DNA from 2 places in the Telluria sp. ZB4P36 genome. Region 2 is predicted to be linked to the other one. Evidence: riboswitches for the same ligand, from Rfam matches in the RefSeq annotation. Region 2 holds a riboswitch; the other holds the start of a gene.
The links. A riboswitch is a leader RNA that binds a small molecule or an ion and turns the genes downstream of it on or off. The one in region 2 is predicted to bind cobalamin.

Region 1: it holds a riboswitch for cobalamin, as region 2 does, so the genes downstream of both, AC56LK_RS19180 (TonB-dependent receptor) here and AC56LK_RS24815 (TonB-dependent receptor domain-containing protein) in region 2, are expected to answer to the same signal.

The regions. Positions count from the first base shown of each region.
Region 1 is NZ_JCASIE010000016.1:87,977-96,666, forward strand. Features, by position in the region: gene AC56LK_RS19145 (ATP-binding protein) at 1-601, shown strand, start outside; gene lptA (lipopolysaccharide transport periplasmic protein LptA) at 625-1,164, shown strand; gene AC56LK_RS19155 (antibiotic biosynthesis monooxygenase family protein) at 1,161-1,466, shown strand; gene AC56LK_RS19160 (DUF6151 family protein) at 1,463-2,059, shown strand; gene AC56LK_RS19165 (hypothetical protein) at 2,066-2,395, opposite strand; gene AC56LK_RS19170 (thiol:disulfide interchange protein DsbA/DsbL) at 2,392-3,054, opposite strand; gene AC56LK_RS19175 (cobalamin-binding protein) at 3,145-4,053, opposite strand; gene AC56LK_RS19180 (TonB-dependent receptor) at 4,053-6,053, opposite strand; cobalamin riboswitch at 6,132-6,366, opposite strand; gene AC56LK_RS19185 (M1 family metallopeptidase) at 6,481-8,685, shown strand; gene AC56LK_RS19190 (hypothetical protein) at 8,682-8,690, shown strand, end outside.
Region 2 is NZ_JCASIE010000037.1:1,813-10,502, forward strand. Features, by position in the region: gene AC56LK_RS24805 (adenosylcobinamide-GDP ribazoletransferase) at 1-368, shown strand, start outside; gene AC56LK_RS24810 (histidine phosphatase family protein) at 372-914, shown strand; cobalamin riboswitch at 934-1,166, shown strand; gene AC56LK_RS24815 (TonB-dependent receptor domain-containing protein) at 1,234-3,075, shown strand; gene AC56LK_RS24820 (FecCD family ABC transporter permease) at 3,102-4,124, shown strand; gene AC56LK_RS24825 (ABC transporter ATP-binding protein) at 4,126-4,899, shown strand; gene cobO (cob(I)yrinic acid a,c-diamide adenosyltransferase) at 4,896-5,522, shown strand; gene AC56LK_RS24835 (cobyrinic acid a,c-diamide synthase CobB) at 5,524-6,825, shown strand; gene cobU (bifunctional adenosylcobinamide kinase/adenosylcobinamide-phosphate guanylyltransferase) at 6,822-7,382, shown strand; gene cbiB (adenosylcobinamide-phosphate synthase CbiB) at 7,376-8,320, shown strand; gene cobD (threonine-phosphate decarboxylase CobD) at 8,313-8,690, shown strand, end outside.

The sequences.
Region 1 (8,690 bases), on a different contig from region 2:
GATCGCGCGGCTGGAATTCGGCCTCGAACTGCTGGACGCGCGCGCCAAGGATCCGGACCTGAGCAAGCGCATCCGGGGCATGGAGGGCGACCTGCACGAACTGAATTCCCTGGTCAATGAATTGCTCGACATGAGCAAGCTCGACAGCGCACGCAAGCTGCAGGTCGCGCCCACCGCGCTGGCCGAGGTGCTGCGCGAATGCACCGAGATGTTGCCGCCCTCCCCGCATGCGCTCGATTGCGCCTTCGGCGACGACCTGGGCGAACTCGAACTCGACCGCCGCCTGCTGGCGCGGGCGGTCTGCAACCTGCTGCGCAATGCCCAGAAATATGCGGCCGGCCGCATCCTGCTGTCGGCCACGCGCGGCGCCGGCGGCGTCGAGATCACCGTGGACGACGACGGCCCCGGCATTCCGGAAGAGGAACGCGACAAGGTATTCGAGCCTTTCTACCGGCTCGACCGCAGCCGCGACCGCGCCACCGGCGGCTTCGGCCTCGGCCTGTCGATCGCGCGCAAGGCGGTGGCGCTGCACGGCGGCAGCCTGCGCGCCGACAGCGCGCCGCTGGGCGGGGCGCGCTTCCTGATCACCCTGCCCGCCTGAGACGACAACCCATGAGACCAGCCATGCAACGCTCCATCCTTTTGGCGGTGCTGCTTGCCGCGGCGGGCCAGGCGGCGGCCGAGAAGGCCGATGCCTATAAACCGACGCAGATCAGCTGCCGCTCCTGCGATGCCAACAGCCTGACCCGCAGCTTCATGGTCGCGGGCGGGGTGGAACTGACGCGCGGCACCCTGACGATCAGCGCCGACGGCGGCCGCGTCGAAGAGTCGCCGGAAGGCTACCAGCGCATCCTGCTGCAGGCCGATCCCGGCAAGAAGGTGCGCTTCCGCCAGAAGGCCGACGGCCCCGGCGAACGCTGGATGGAGGGCGAAGCCGACCGCGTGGAGTACGATGACCGTTCGGCCATGGTCAAGCTGATGTCGAAGGCGAAGGTCAGGCGCACCCTCGGCGGGCTCCAGACCGAAGAGGCCGAAGGCGAATACATCTCCTACGACAGCCGCACCGAGGAATTCAGCCTGCGCAATACGAGCACGGGCGAAGACCGTCCGGGCGGCGGGCGCAACACCATTACCCTGCAATCGAAACGCAAGGCACAGCCATGATCCTCGAAGTCGCCACCCTCGACGTCCGGCCCGGCCAGGAAGACGCCTTCGAAGCGGCCTTCCGCCGGGCCTCCGGCATCATCGCCGGCATGCCGGGCTATGCCAGCCACCAGCTGCAGCGCTGCCTGGAGCGGCCGAACCGCTACGTGCTGCTGGTGAACTGGCAGACGCTGGAAGACCATACCATCGGTTTCCGCGGCTCGCCCGGCTACCAGGAGTGGAAGGCCCTGCTGCACCATTTCTACGATCCTTTCCCGACCGTCGAGCATTACACGATGGTCCTCGACGGAGGTACACAATGAGTATTGCCTTACGCTGCCGCTGCGGCAAGCTGCGCGGCCAGGTCGCCGAGACGCGCGTGGCCGCGCGCGCGGTGTGCTACTGCAAGGACTGCCAGGCCTACGGCCATTTCCTCGCCAGCGGCGTGCTCGACGAGGCCGGCGGGACCGAGGTGGCCGCCACCCTGCCCGCGGCCGTGCGCTTCGACGCCGGCCTGGAGCACCTGGCCTGCATGTCGCTCAGCCCCAAGGGGCTGTACCGCTGGTACGCCAGCTGCTGCCATACGCCGGTCGGCAACACGCCGCGCGATCCGCGCACGTCCTACGTCGGGCTGGTGCGGGCCTGCCTGGATGCGCCGGATGCGGAACTCGCGCGCACGCTCGGGCCGCTGCGCTGCCGGACCCAGACGGCGACGGCCACGAAGCCGGTCGCCTCGAGCGGCCTGAGTACGGCCTGGGTGGTGGTCAAGGTCGGCGCCATGCTCATGAAGGCGCGCCTGGGAGGGGGATACAGGAACAATCCCTTCTTCCGGCCGGACAGCGACGAGCCGGTGAAACCGGTGCAGGTGCTGTCGCTGGAAGAAAGGAAGGCGCTGACCGCACAGGGCCAGCGCTAGAAAGGATCAGCGGCCGCCCTGCTCGGGCCGCGCACGCACGTGGGTCACGCCGTACCACAGGTGTTCCCACCAGTGGTCGCGCGAGCGCACGGTCACGAGACATGCCTTGTCGATGCCGCCCTTGAAGAGCGGATCGGGGCATTTGTTGGTCATCAGGGCGTAGCGCTGGTTCTCGGCATTGACGAGGCAAATGGCGAGCCAGACGGCCAAGCCCGCGAAGAACACCGCCAGCGACCACGCCACGTGGTTCACATTGCTGGTTTCAAACAGGTCGTCCTCGTTGGGCCGGGACCCATCGTACATCTTGAGGACTTCGCGTTCGACGTCATTGCTCATTTCGTGGCAGCCGCCTTCTTGACGAGAGCGTCCATGACCTGGGTCGTGGCCTGCAGCATCTGGCCGACGTCCTGGATCTTGTTGGCCTCGGCCACCTGGCTCGGCGACACCACGTACTTGCCGTCGATGATGATGGTCGGGGTACCGGAGACCTTGTAGGCGCCCGAGATCTGGCTCAGGCGGCGCAGCTTGGTCGTCACGCCGAAGGAGTTCCAGGTTTCCATGAACTTGGCGCGGTCCAGGCCGTTCTTCACTGCCCACTCGATGATCTGCTCATCCTTCATCAGGCGCTGGCGCTGGACGTGCACGGCCTGGAATACGCGGTGGTGATACTGGTCGAGCTTGCCCATCGCTTCGAGCGTCAGGAACAGGTGGGCTTCCGGATCGGCCGGGCCCTGGAACGGCAGGTGGATGCGGCGCACGTGGATGTTGTCGCCCTGCTTCTTGATCCAGCCGTTGAAGGCCGGCTCCAGCATGTTGCAGGCCGGGCAGTGGTAAGCGAAGAACTCGATGACCTCGACCTTCTTGCCCGTTGCCTGCACCGGCTGCGGCGCGCTCAGGGTCTGGTAGTCGACACCGTTCTTCGGGTCGGCAGGCGACGCGAACGCGGTGCTGGCGACCATGGTGGCGGCGATGAGGGCAAAACGCAGAGAACGCATAGGTTTCCTTCACAAGTGATTGAGCAAACGCCGGGAGATTACCACTTTTTTCGCCCTTGATTCTGAGGAAGGGCTGAATTTTGCATTTGCTTACGGAATTAACGCGGGGGAAACGCGGGGCCGGCGCTGCCGCACCCCGTCCAGGGCCTCGCACAGCAAGGCGGCGCCCTCGACAGTCCGCGGGCCAGGCCGCGTCAGCAGTTCGCCATTCACCGTCAACAGGTTGCCCCGCTTCACCGCCGTCATGCTCTTGTAGGGCTCCCACAGCTTCAGTCCCGGATTGGCCGGATCATACCGCTTGCCCGCCATGATCGCCTCGGGATCGGCCGCCAGCACCGCTTCGAGGCTGACCTCCGGCGCGACGACCTTGAGCCCGCCGAACACATTGCGCCCGCCGCAGACGCGGATCGCGTCGCTGGCAATCTGCGCATCGTTGAGCGTGTACAGCGGCTGGTCCCAGATCTGGTAGAACACCGTCACCGGCGAACGCCCGCCGTAGCGCGCTTCCAGCCCGGCCAGCTTCCCGCGCAGCGCGCCAGCGGCGCTGGACGCCGCCGGGCCGGTGCCCAGCAGCTGCCCGAGGCGCTCGATGTTGTCGGCCACCTGCGCCAGCTTGCGCGGCTCGCTGTGGAAGACCGGCACGCCCAGCGACTCGATCTGGGCGATCTGGCGCGCCGTATTCCCGCTGTGCCAGACCACGACCAGGTCGGGCTTCAGGGCCAGCACCCGCTCCATGTCGATCACGCTGTTGCTGCCGACCAGAGGGATGGTCTTCGCCGCTTCCGGGTAGTCGCTGTAGTTCATGGCCCCGACCACGCGCGCGCCGCCGCCGGCCGCGAACAGCAGCTCGGTGGCGTGCGGCGCCATCGAGATGACGCGGCGGGCCGGCTGCTGCACGGTGACGCGGCGGCCGGCATCGTCGACCACGGTCACCGCGGCCCCGGCGCCGGCAGTTGCCAGCGCCAGCAGCGCCGCTGCGGCAAGTCGGGGCGAATCCATCAGAACGCGTACCGCAGCGACAGCTTCAGCTGGCGGCCGTCGCTCGGGTAGATGCCCGAACGGCAGCCGAAGGCATTGCTGTAGTACTGGCGGTCCGCCAGATTGAGCCCGCTGACGGCCGCTTCCCAGCCGCCAACGCGGTAGGCGTAGCGCGCGTCGAGCGTGGTATACGACGGGATGCGCGCGCCGCAGCTGTTGCTGAAGTCGCTGCCATAGCGCTGGCTGTCCACCCACTGGGCGCCGATGTCGGCGCTGTGGCCGCCGGCAGGCGTCCATGCCGCGCGCAGGGTCACGACGTTCTTCGGCACCAGCACCATCTCGCGGCCGGCATTGGGGTACGCAGCATCTCGGCCGCCGGTGAATTCGGCGTCCACGCGCTGCCACTTGGCGCTCAGGCGCAGGTCCCGGGTAACCGCATGCTGCCCTTCCACTTCGATGCCCTGGCGGCGGGTCGGGTCGAGGTTGGTGTTGGCGCCCCAGCCGATGGTCGGATCGTAGAAGATCTCGTCCTTCAGGCGGTGGCGGAACAGGCGCGCGCTGATCTGGCGCACGGCGGAACCGGCGCTGACGCCCAGCTCGAGGTCGCGCGAGGTCTGCGGCGCCAGCACCTCAGGGCCCGAACGCAGGCTGTTCTCGTCCACGTTGGCGATGCGGTAGCTGCGGCCGGCCTTGGCGAACACGGTTACCTGCGGCAGCACGTCGATGCTGCCTTCCAGCGACCAGGCATTGATCGACTGCTTGCGGTGCTCGTTCAGCACCGGCGGGAAGGCCAGCGGATCCGAGTAGTCCTTGGTGAAGCGCTCGTGGCGGCCGCCGATGGCCAGGCGCGCGTTGTGGGGCGCGTTCCACAGGATCTCGTTGCGCAGGTAGACGGCCTTGGCATCCTGCTCGGCGGCGCCGCGCGAGAAATCGGAGCTGGTCTGGCGTTCCCAGCGCACCAGGTCGAGGCCGGCCACCAGTTCGTTGCGCTTGTCGCCCAGCGCGGCGGTGTGGCGCAGGCGCGGCGAGAACTGGGTCTGGCTGGCGTCGTAGCGCGAATGCGAGGCGACCTTGGTTCCGCCCAACATGTAGAAGTAGCTGGCTTCGACTTCGCGCTCGCGGCGCGACAGCTCGGCGGCCAGTTCGACCGCACCGATGCGGTGCTCGACGAAGGCCGTATAGCGGTCGGTGTCGAGGGTGCCGAAATCGTCCGGCGTCAGGGTCTGGCGCGGATTGGCCAGGTACTGGGCTTCGGTCAGCGAGCCGGGGAAGCGCGCGTCCTGTTCCGAACGCTCGAAGCGCAGGCCGGCGCGGCCCGCGCCATAGCTGTATTGCACCCCGCCGCTGGCGGTCTTCTGCTTGAATTCGCTGTTCTTGCGGTAGTTGTCGGTGCCGCGGTCTGCCACGGCGACGTCGAGCGACCAGGGACCGGCGCCATGGCTCAGCGAGCCGCGCAGGTCGTGGGCATCGAAGCGCCCGGCTTCGGCGAACAGCGAACCGTGGGTACCGCTTGCCCCGGCGCGGCGGGTGATGATGTTGATCACGCCGCCGGTCGCACCTTCGCCATACAGCACGCTGCTGCCGCCGCGCTGGATCTCGATGCGCTCGACGGTATCGACCGGAATGCTGGACAGGACCGCGTTGCTCAGTTCGTTCTCGTTCAGGCGCACGCCGTCGACCAGGATCACCAGGTTCTGGGCGCTGTTCGAGCCGAAGCCGCGCAGGTCGAGCGCGAAGTCCGGCGACGCATCGAGGCTCTGGCGCCCGTAGACGCCGCCGACCTTGCGGATCGCGGCATTGACGTCGGTGGCGCCGGCACGGCGGATGTCTTCGGCGGTGATGACGGTGGCGCCGATCGGCGCGGCGGCCGTCTGCGCCGGGAAGCGCGCGCCGGTGACGACGATCGAGGGAAGGGCTTCCTGTGCCAGCGCATCGGCGGCAAGGACGGACAGCGACAGGGCGCAGGCCAGCGCGAGCGGCTTGAACGCCGGCGCGCTGCGTGGTACGACAGCAAATTTCATGTGGATGTTCTCGGTAATGGCACCGGCCTGCGTCCCCGCACACCGGTTTCAACGGAAGCCGCAGGCGATGAACACGTCGGCGCTTCCACCTGTCTGGCCGGTATCCGGGCTTGCAAGACGGACCGCCCCACCTTCCTATGCGATGCACAGTGGTTATCGGGGTGGCCTATCGCTCTCGGGAGAGTAGCGATGCTTGTTCACCGTTGCGGGGGCAGCACACCTCGGCGTAGGCGCGCAGCGCCTTTGCCTCGTGTTTCCCGTTTAACTGCGCATGCGGAGGGCATGCGCGGGCACCAGAACCCCGAGATTATAACCTGACAAGCTTTTTGCGCTTTCTGTCGCCCTATTTGCGTTTCCATCCTAAAAGCTTGGAAGTTTAATAATCTTCTGGATATAGTCGCGCTCATACCAAAACAGGGAGTTTTGCATGCAGATCCGATGGAAGCACGACGTGCTCGCGGCAACGCTGCTGGCGCTCGGGGTAGGCGGCGCCTGGCTCGCCTGGGCCGACGCGCCGGCGCCCGCCGTCCCGCCCTCGCTCGACGGCATCGCGCTGGCGGCACCGGACGCCGCCGCCGTCGCCGTCCCCAGCAGCCCGGACGCCTGGGGCGGCATCCGCAGCGGCGACCACGCGACCCTGTCCGACCGCGTGGTGAGCTACCGCATCGCCGCCACCCTCGACCCGGTCAGGCACGTGGTCAGCGGCCGCCAGCAGCTCACCTGGCGCAACCGCAGCAAGGTAGAGGTGCGCAGCGTCTACGTCCACCTCTACATGAACGCCTTCGCCGGCGAAGGCAGCAGCTTCTTCACCGAGCAGCGCCGGCGCGGCGAGGCTTTCCGCAGCGGCGTCGGCACCGGCGACGGCGAATGGGGCCACATCAGCCTGCAGGGCGTCAGCCAGGGCGGCGCCCGGGTCGCGTGGCGCTTCGTCCAGCCCGACCAGGGGCCCGCCACCGACCACACGGTGGCGCGCCTCGACCTGCCCGAAGCGGTCGCCCCGGGCGCCTCCACCACGCTCGACATGGCCTTCAGCACCCAACTGCCGCGCGTGATCGCGCGCACCGGCTACTACGGCAGCTTCCACCTGGTGGCGCAGTGGTTCCCGAAGATCGCGGTGCTCGAACTGCCGGGCGAACGCGGCGCCACGGCACCACGCTGGAACGCGCACGAGTTCCACCTGGATTCCGAGTTCTATTCGGACTTCGGCAGCTACGACGTCAGCCTGACGGTCCCGCAGGGCTATACGGTCGGCGCCACCGGCGAACTGCAGGGCGCGCCCGTCGAGAAGAACGGCATGCTCACCCACCGCTACCTGCAGCACGACGTGCACGACTTCGCCTGGACTGCGGACAAGCGCAGCGCCCGCCCGCTGGTGGAGACCTGGACCGGTCCCGGCAGCCCCAACGTGACCGTGCAGGTGCTCTATCCGCCCGAGTACGAGGCCAGCGCCAAGCCGGCGATGAAGGCGGCCAAGGAGTCGCTGGCCTACTTCTCGCGCGCGCTCGGCCCCTATCCCTACCGCACCCTCACCGTCGTGATTCCGCCCGAAGGCGCGGAAGAAGCCGGTGCCATGGAGTACCCGACCTTCTTCACCGTCTCCGGCCATGCCGAGGTGGCGCCGAACACGCAAGCCGCCTTCGATCTCGACGCGGTGACGATCCACGAATTCGGCCATGGCTACTTCTACGGCATCGTGGCCAGCAACGAGTTCGAGGAACCCCTGCTCGACGAAGGCCTGAACTCGTACTGGGAGAGCCGCATGATGCGCGACCGCGGCCAGCAGATTTATCCGGCCACTGGCTTCCTGAAGCGGATCGGCATCGATCCGGCCTTCGAGGGCTTCGACGGCATGCGCCTGGTCATGCCGCGCGACCGGCCCGCCGACGCGCCGGGGCAGAACGCCTGGCGGCGCCTGCAGGGCATCGGCCCCGTGTACACCCGCAGCGCGGTCGTGCTGCGCGACCTCGAAGAACGCATCGGCAGCGAGGCGATGGAGCGCGGCTTCAAGGAATACTACCGCCGCTGGAAATTCCGCCACCCGGGCGTCGCCGACCTGCGCGAGGCGCTCGCCGACGGCAGCGGCGAACGCGCCGCCGTCGAGGATGTCTTCGCGAAGCAGATCTATGCCACGGCGCGCGTGGACGACCGTGTGGCCAAGCTGACGAGCGAGGAAGAACTTCCGCTCGCCGGCACCCGTGTCGTGAACGGCAAGCGTGTCGAAGAATCGCGCGCGGCGGTGGAGGAGCGTATCGCGAAGCTGCGTGCCGAGTGGGAGAAGGGGAACCCGAAGGCCAGGGACGGCCTCGGCCCCTTCCCGTGGCGCACCGAGGTGACCCTGCGCCGCGACGGCGCCGCCGTGCCGCAGACGCTGGTGGTGCGCTTCGCGGATGGCAGCAGCGAAACGGTCGCGTGGAACGCAGCCTCGCCCGACGAGAAGTGGCGCAGCTTCAGCTGGGTCAAGCCGGCGCGCGCCGTGTCGGCCGAACTGGATCCGCGCCGCGCTCACTACCTCGACGTCAACAAACTCGACGACAGCCGTGCCATGGCGCCTGACCGCAGCGCATCGACCCGCTGGACGGCCGATGCGGCAGCCTTCTTCCAACTCATCCTGTCCCTGATCGCCACCGTATGACGACA
Region 2 (8,690 bases):
GCGCCCTGCTGCTTGCCCATCCGCTGTCGCGCCTCGCGGCGACCTCGCTCATCTGGCGCATGGAATATGCACGCGCCGAAGGCAAGGCCAAGCCGCTGGCCGAACGCATGACGACCGCGGAATTCGGCATCGCCTCGGTGACCGTGGCGATTGCCGCCCTGCTCCTGCTCGCCAGCGGCACACTCGACCTGCGCGCCGTACTCGCCGCCCTCCTCGGCGCCGGCGCCGCCAGCTGGTGGCTGGCCCGGAAGTTCGCGCAGCGCATCGGCGGCTATACCGGCGACTGCCTCGGCGCCGTCCAGCAACTGGCGGAAGCGTTCATCTACCTCGCCGTGCTGGCCACGCTCGGCCACGGCGCGCTGGCCTGAGCCATGCGGCTGGTCCTGGTCCGCCACCCGCAGCCGGACATTGCGCCCGGACTCTGCTACGGCAGGACCGATGTCGCCGCATCCGCGGCAGCGCTATCCCTCGTCACCGGCAAGCTGCGCGAGGCCTGCCTGCCCGGCGCGCTGCCGGTCTACGCGAGTCCGCTGACGCGCTGCGCCGCGCTTGCCGGCGCACTCGGCGTTCCCGTCACGCTCGACTCCCGCCTGGCCGAGATGGACTTCGGCGCCTGGGAGATGCGCAGCTGGGAGGACATCCCGCGCGCCGAGGTCGATGCCTGGGCGGCCGACCTCCTGCATTACCGACCCGGCGGCGGCGAAAACGTGCTCGACGTGGCCTGGCGCATCGCCGCCTTCCGCGATGCATTGCGCGCGTCGAGCCTGCCTGCCGCGCTGCTCGTCTGCCACGCCGGCACCATCCGCCTCCTGTGCGCCCTGCATGCCGGCGGCGGTCTCGAGCAGGCCGCGCTGCGTGCCGCTTCCAGTGCCCACCGCATCGCCTACGGTGAAGTCATCGAGCTGAAAGACTGACAACAGCTTCGGTCCTGCCCTATAATGGCGGCGTTTTGGTGCTCGCGGCCGTGTTCACGGCCGCAGTTAAACGGGAAACACGAAGCCCTTCAACAAGGCCAATGTGTGCTGCCCCCGCAACGGTAAGCAAGTGCCGCGCTCGATGAATGACCAGCGCGGCGAACCGTCTTCCATGACCACTGTGCACCTGCATGGGAAGGTCGGACGGCCATACTTGCCAGCCCGGATACCGGCCAAAAGGTGGAAGCGCGCCAGCGGTGCGCTTCTGTTCAATCTGGCCTACGGGGACGTCGGCTGGTTGTCTTTGAACGAGCATTTCATGAACTTACCTGTCACACGGCTTGCGGCCGCGACTTCGCTCGCAACTTCGCTTGCATTCGCCTTCGCTTCGCCTTCCCTCGCCCACAACTTCGATACCGTCGTCGTCACCGCCACCCGCATGCCGCAGCGCGAGGTCGACGTGATCGCCGACACCACCGTCATCCATGCCGACGAGATCGCGCGCTCCGGCGCCGGTTCGGTGGCCGACGTGCTGCGGCGCCAGCGCGGCATCGAAATCACCCGCAACGGCAGCGCCGGCGCGGCCACCAGCGTGTTCCTGCGCGGCGCCAACAGCAACGGGGTCGTGGTCCTGCTGGACGGCGTGCGCATCGGGTCCTCCACCAGCGGCGCCGCCGCCTGGAACGCGGTGCCGCTCGGCGCCATCGAACGCATCGAGGTCGTCTATGGACCGCTCAGCACCCTGTACGGCGCCGACGCGATCGGTGGCGTGATCCAGATCTTCACGCGCAAGGGAGACGGCGCGCCCACCGTCAGCGGCTCCGCCGGCGTTGGCAGCAACGCCACCCGCAAGCTCGATGCCAGCGTGTACGGCGCGGGCGGCGGCTTGCGCTACGCCTTCAGCGCCGGTCATGAAGAGTCGGATGGTTTCTCGGCCACGCGCCCGGGCGCCTTCGGCTTCAATCCGGACGAAGACGGCTACCGCCGCGGCAACGCCAACGGCCGGCTGTCCTATACCGTCGCGCCAGGCACCGAGATCGGCGCGCAGTTCCTCCACAGCGACTTGCGCGCCCAGTACGACAGCGGCAGCGCCGCTTACGATGTCCACAACAAGCAGGACCTGAACACGGCCGCGGTATATGCCAGCCGCCAGTTCACGCCGAACTGGCGCAGCACCCTGCAGTACGCCCGCTCGGATGACAATCTGGGCAGCTTCACCAGCGCCGCGGCGTCCGGCGCCAGCCAGATCGACACCCGCCAGGACGAGCTGTCCTGGCAAAACACCATCGCGCTCGGCCCCGATACCCTGCAGCTGCTGTACAGCCACCGGAAGGAGGAGGTGGAATCGAGCGCCACCGCCGCCCTGTCGCGCATCCGCATCACGAATTCCTACGCGGCCGCTTACTCGGCCAAGCGCGGCAAGCACCTGCTCGACCTCAGCGCCCGCCACGACCGCTCGGTCTACGGCAACAAGAATACCGGCGCCGCCGGCTATGGCTATGACTTCGGCCAGGGCTGGCGCGCCACTGCCAGCGTCGGCAGCAGCTTCCGCGCGCCCACCTTCAACGAGCTGTACTACCCCGGCTATGGCCTGCCGACCAACCGTCCGGAAAAAGGCCGCAACCGGGAAGCCGGACTGCGCTACGACGCCGGCAGCGTGCAACTCGATGCGAGCTACTTTCACAACCGCCTGACCGACATGATCGTCTCCGCGACGCCATGCCCGGGCCGCACCGGCAGCTGTGCCTACAACGTGAATCAAGCGAAGCTCGAGGGTCTCACGCTCGCGGCCCAAACCCGTGTCGGCAGCGTCAACCTGCGCGGCAGCGTGGATTGGCAGGATCCGAAGGACGAGACCACCGGCAAGCAGCTGGCGCGCCGCGCGAAGAAGCACGCCGGCATCCAGGCCGACAGCAGCTGGGGCAGGGTCAAGGCCGGCGCCGAACTGCAGCTCTCCGGCGAGCGCTTCGACGACGCCGCCAACCAGCGCCGCCTGGGCGGCTACGGCCTGCTCAACCTGTACACTAGCTGGCAATTCACGCCGGAGGTGTCGCTGCTGCTCCGCCTCGACAATGTCGCGGACAAGCAGTATGAGCTGGCCCGCAACTACGGCACCAGCGGACGCACCTGGTTCGCCGGCCTGCGCTACGGCATCCGCTGAGCGGACCACGATCGAGAAGGAGACGCATGCATCACCCCTTTCAACCGCAGCGCCGGCGCGCCATGCTCGTCATCGGCGCCCTGCTGCTGTGCGCCGTCGCCAGCCTGCTGTTCGCCGGCATGACGGGCTCGATCGCCGTGCCGCTGGCCGACGTTCCCGACGCCCTGCGCCAGCTGGCGCGCGGCGACGGCAATACGCTGGCGGCCTCGCTGATCGAGCTGCGCGCCAGCCGCGCGCTGACCGCCTTCGTCACCGGCGGCGCGCTGGCACTGGCCGGGGTGATGATGCAGGCGCTGCTGCGCAACCCGCTGGCCGATCCCTACGTGCTCGGCATCTCGGCCGGCGCGTCGGTCGGTGCCCTGCTGGCGCTGCTCCTGATGGCCGCCGCCATCGTGGTCGACCTGGCGGCGCTGGCCGGCGCGGTGGCGGTCTCGATGCTGCTCTACCTGCTGGCCCGGCGCGACTTGCGCGGCGGACTGGCGCAGGAAGGCGGTACCTCGACGTTGCTGCTGACCGGCGTGATCCTGTCCTCGGCCTGTATCGCCCTGGTGACCCTGATGCTCTCGATCGCGCCGGAAGGCCGGCTGCGCAGCATGATCTTCTGGATGATCGGCGACCTCGCCGGCGCACCGCTGCGCCTCGCGCCCTGGCTGGTGCTCGGCGCGGCCCTGCTGTATGCCCTGCGCAGCGCGCGCGCCATGAACATGGTCGCGCTGCATGCCGAAGCGGCCGCCACGCTCGGCATCCGCGTCGGCAGCCTGCGCAAGGGCCTGTTTTTCGTGTCGGGCGTGCTGACGGCCAGTGCCGTGACCAGCGCCGGGTCGGTCGGCTTCGTCGGGTTGATCGTCCCGCACGCCTGCCGCTTCGCCTTCGGCCCCGACCACCGCGTGCTGGTCCCGGCGGCGGTGCTGAGCGGCGGCAGCTTCCTGGTGCTGTGCGATACGCTCGCACGCACCATCATCGCACCCCAGCAGCTGCCGGTCGGCGCGATCACGGCGATCATCGGTGCGCCGGTGTTCCTTTACCAACTGCACCGCCTGAGGAGGTGACATGATCCGCACCGAACACCTCGACCTCAAGGCCGGCAGCCGCACCCTGGTCCGCCAGCTCGACTGGGCGGCCCGCCCCGGCGAATGCTGGAGCATCATCGGCCGCAACGGCGCCGGCAAGAGCACCCTGCTGCGCACGCTCGCCGGCCTGCACCGGCCGGACGGCGGTTCGGTCGTCGTCGGCGGCCGCAAGCTCGACGACTGGGCGCCGGAACAGCTGGCGCGCCAGCGCGCCTTCCTGGCGCAGTCGCGCCACGATGCCTTTTCGTACAGCGTGATCGAAACCGTGCTGTCGGCGCGCCATCCCTATCACGCCAACCGCTATTGGGAAGGCAGCGACGACCACCAGGCCGCCATGCGCGCCCTCGCGGCGATGGAAGTGCTCGAGCTGGCCGGCCGCGACGTGCGCACCCTGTCCGGCGGCGAGCGCCAGCGGGTCGCCATCGCCGCGCTGCTGGCCCAGGACACGCCCCTGCTGCTGCTCGACGAGCCGGCCAATGCCCTCGACCTGGCGCACCAGGTCAGCGTCATGGGCCTGCTGGCCGGCCTGTGCCGCGAGCAGGGCAAGATCGTGGTCATGGTCGGCCACGACCTGAACCTGGCCTACCGCATCTCCACCCACGCGCTGCTGTTGATGGGCGACGGCCGCTGGCAAGCCGGCACCGTCGACGCCACCATGCAGCCGGCCCTGCTGGGCGACTACCTCGGCCATCCGATCGACATGATCGAGCACGGCGGCCGCCGCATCTTCCTTCCTTTCGAGGCTAGCGCATGAACGACATGACTCCTGAAGAAACCGCGGCGCTGAACGAGCGCCACCGCCAGCGCATGGAGCGCAAGAAGGCCGTGATCGACGCAAAGATCGCGGCCGCCGACAAGGACATCGGCATCATCATCGTCAATACCGGCAACGGCAAGGGCAAGAGCTCGAGCGCCTTCGGCATGGTGACACGTGCGCTCGGCCATGGCATGAAGGTCGGCGTGGTCCAGTTCATCAAGGGCGCGATGTCGACCGGAGAAGAAAAATTCCTGCGCCGCTTCCCCGACGATGTCAGCTTCCATGCGATGGGCGAAGGCTATACCTGGGAAACCCAGGACCGCGAACGCGACATCGCCAAGGCAGGCGAAGCCTGGGAGCAGGCCAGGCGCTTCCTGCGCGACCCGGCCTATGGCATGGTGGTGCTCGACGAACTGAACATCGCGCTCAAGTACAAATACCTCGACGTGCACACCGTCATTGCCGACCTGCTCGACCGTCCGGACATGCAGCACGTGGTGGTGACCGGCCGCGCGGCGCCGCCGGAGCTGGTGGCGGTGGCGGACACCGTCACCGAGATGAACGTGGTCAAGCACGCCTTCAAGGCGGGCATTGCGGCGCAAGCCGGAACGGAGTGGTGACATGAACCGGGATCAGGGCGCCCGCGCCGTGCTGGTCGCGGCCATGGCATCTAGCCAGGGCAAGACCAGCGTCACTGCCGCGCTGGCGCGCAAGCTGTTGCGCCAGGGCCTGCGCGTGCGGGTGTTCAAATGCGGACCGGACTTCATCGACCCGATGATCCTGGAGCGTGCATCGGGCGCACCGGTCCATACGCTCGACCTGTGGATGGTCGGCGTCGAAGAATGCCGGCGCCGCCTGCACGACGCGGCGCGCGAAGCCGATGCGATCCTGATCGAGGGCGTCATGGGCCTGTACGACGGCTCGCCCTCGGCGGCGGACCTGGCGCGCGAGTTCGGCGTGCCGGTACTGGCGGTGATCGATGCCTCGGCCATGGCGCAAACCGCCGGGGCGGTGGCGCGCGGCCTGCGCGACTATGGCCCGGTCCAGCTGGCCGGCGTGGTCGCGAACCGCATCGCGAGCACAGGCCACGCCAATATGGTGGCCTCGTCCCTGCGCGACATTCCGCTGGTCGGCTGGCTGCCACGCCAGGAGACGCCGCTGCCGGAACGCCATCTGGGCCTGGTCCTGCCGGGCGAAGTCGAGGGCCTGGAAATGCTGCTCGACAAACTCGCGGACGAGCTGCACTTCAACGAGGCGGCCTGGGAGGCCCTGCCCTTGATGGCGCAATCGGCGCTGGAATGGCCGGACGTGGGTGGAATGCTGGACAAGAAGACCATCGCCGTCGCCCGCGACGCCGCCTTCTGCTTCCTCTACCCCGCCAACCTCGACCTGCTGGAAAAGATGGGCGCGCGCCTGCGCTACTTCTCGCCCCTGGCGGACGAGCCGGTGCCGGGCGACGCCGATGCCGTGTTCCTGCCCGGCGGTTATCCGGAACTGCACTGCGCCGAGTTGGCCCGGGCCGGGCAATGGCAGACCTCGATCCGCGCAACGCATGCGCGCGGCGTGCCGATCCTGGCCGAATGCGGCGGCATGATGGCGGTCGCCGAAGGCCTCATCGACACCGAAGGGCAGCGCTGGCCGATGGCCGGGCTGCTGCCGGGCGAAGTGCGCATGCAGCCGCGCCTGGCGGGCCTGGGCGCCCATGCCATGCCGACCGAGCAAGGTCCGGTGCGCGGCCATACCTTCCACTATTCCTCGCTGGAGTCGCCGGCCCCGGTACAGGCGCACACCATCAAGACCAGCAACGGGGCAAGGGGCGAAGCCGTGTACCGCATCGGCTCGCTTACCGCCTCCTACTTCCACGCCTATTTCTCGTCGAACCCGCCGGCCGTGGCGGCCCTGTTCAGCGGAGCTGCGCCGTGAGCCGCAGCCTGGTGCTGGGCGGGGCGCGCTCCGGCAAGAGCGCCCATGCCGAGCGGCTGGCGCAAGCCTCCGGCAAGGAAGTCATCTACGTCGCCACCTCGCGCGCCGGCGATGCCGAAATGGCGGCACGAATTGCCAACCACCGTGAACGCCGTCCCGCCCACTGGCAGACCGTCGAAGAAGAGCTGGCACTGGCTGCGGTACTGCGCGAATACTGCGCGCCGCAGCGCCTGGTGCTGGTCGACTGCCTGACGCTCTGGCTGAGCAACCTGATGTTCTGCGATGGCCGCGCCTGGCCCGAGGTGGGCGAAGTGGCGCTGCCGGAACGCTTCCACCAGGAGCGCGCGGCCTTGCTGGACCTGCTCGATAACGGTACCGCGGGCGACATCGTGTTCGTCTCGAACGAGGTCGGCATGGGCATCGTGCCCTGGGGCGCGGTGTCGCGCTGCTTCGCCGACGAGGCCGGCCGCCTGAACCAGGCGGTCGCGGCGCGGGTGGATCACGCAGTGTTCGTGGCCGCCGGGCTGCCGCTGGTGCTGAAAGGGAGGGCATGCTGAGCGGGCTGCCGCCGGTGCAGCTGGCCGCCCTGTTGGTCGCGGGCGTGCTGCTCGACCTGCTGCTGGGTGAGCCGCGCCGCTGGCATCCGCTGGTCGGTTTCGGCAGGCTCGCGCAGTGGCTCGAGCGCTGGCTGAACCGCGGCCGCTTGCGCTTCCCGCGCGGACTGCTGGCCTGGGTACTCGCCGTGCTGCCCCTTTCTTTGCTTGCCTGGCTGGCGGCGCAAGCTGCGGGTCTGTGGCTGCATGCCGTCCTGCTGTATGCCTGCATCGGACTGCGCAGCCTGCGCGAGCATACGATGCCGATCGTCGAGGCCCTGCGTGCGGGAGACATGGACACGGCGCGTACCCGCACTTCCTGGATCGTCAGCCGCGATACCGGCCATGCCCAGGAAGCCGACCTGGCCAAAGCCGGTGCCGAGTCGCTGCTCGAGAATGGCAACGACGCCGTGTTCGGGACGCTGTTCTGGTTCCTGGTGGCGGGCGGCGCCGGCGCCGTCCTGTTCCGGCTGGCGAACACGCTCGATGCGATGTGGGGTTACCGGAACGAGCGCTTCAATCTGTTCGGCCGGACTGCGGCGCGCATCGATGATGCGCTCAACTATGTGCCGGCGCGGCTGACCGCGCTGTCCTATGTCCTGCTGGCCGGAAGCGCACGCGCACGCGCATGGCAGTGCTGGCGCACCCAGGCCGGCGCATGGAGCAGCCCGAATGCCGGGCCGGTGATGGCGAGCGGCGCCGGCGCGCTCGGTGTGTCGCTCGGCGGCGCCGCCGTCTACGACGGACAGCTGGAGCAGCGCCCGCCCTTGGGGACGGGACCTGCGGCGACCGCAGCGGACATCGTGCGTGCCTGGCGCCTGGTCCTGCACACGACCCTGCTGTGGCTGGGTGTGGCCTGCGCCGCCGCGATCATGGTGCTGCGGTGGGGGCCGTATGCTTGAACACGGCGGCAATCTGCGCGACGCCGCGCGCCTGTATGGACGCGACGACTGGATCGACCTGTCGACCGGTATCAATCCCCATGGGTATCCGGCGCCGGTGCTTCCTGCCGATGCGTGGCACCGCCTGCCCGAGCCGGATCCGGCGCTGGTGGCGGCTGCATGCGCCTACTACGGCGCACCCGACTTGCTGCCGGTGGCAGGCACGCAGGCCGCGATCCAGGCGCTGCCCCGGCTGCGGGCTCCATCCCGCGTGACGGTCTCCGCCCCCTCGTATGCCGAGCACGCACATGCCTGGGGCAAGCAGGGACACGCGCTGCGGCTGGCCGCCTATGCGGAGCTGGACACCGCGATCGACAGCAGCGAGGTCGTG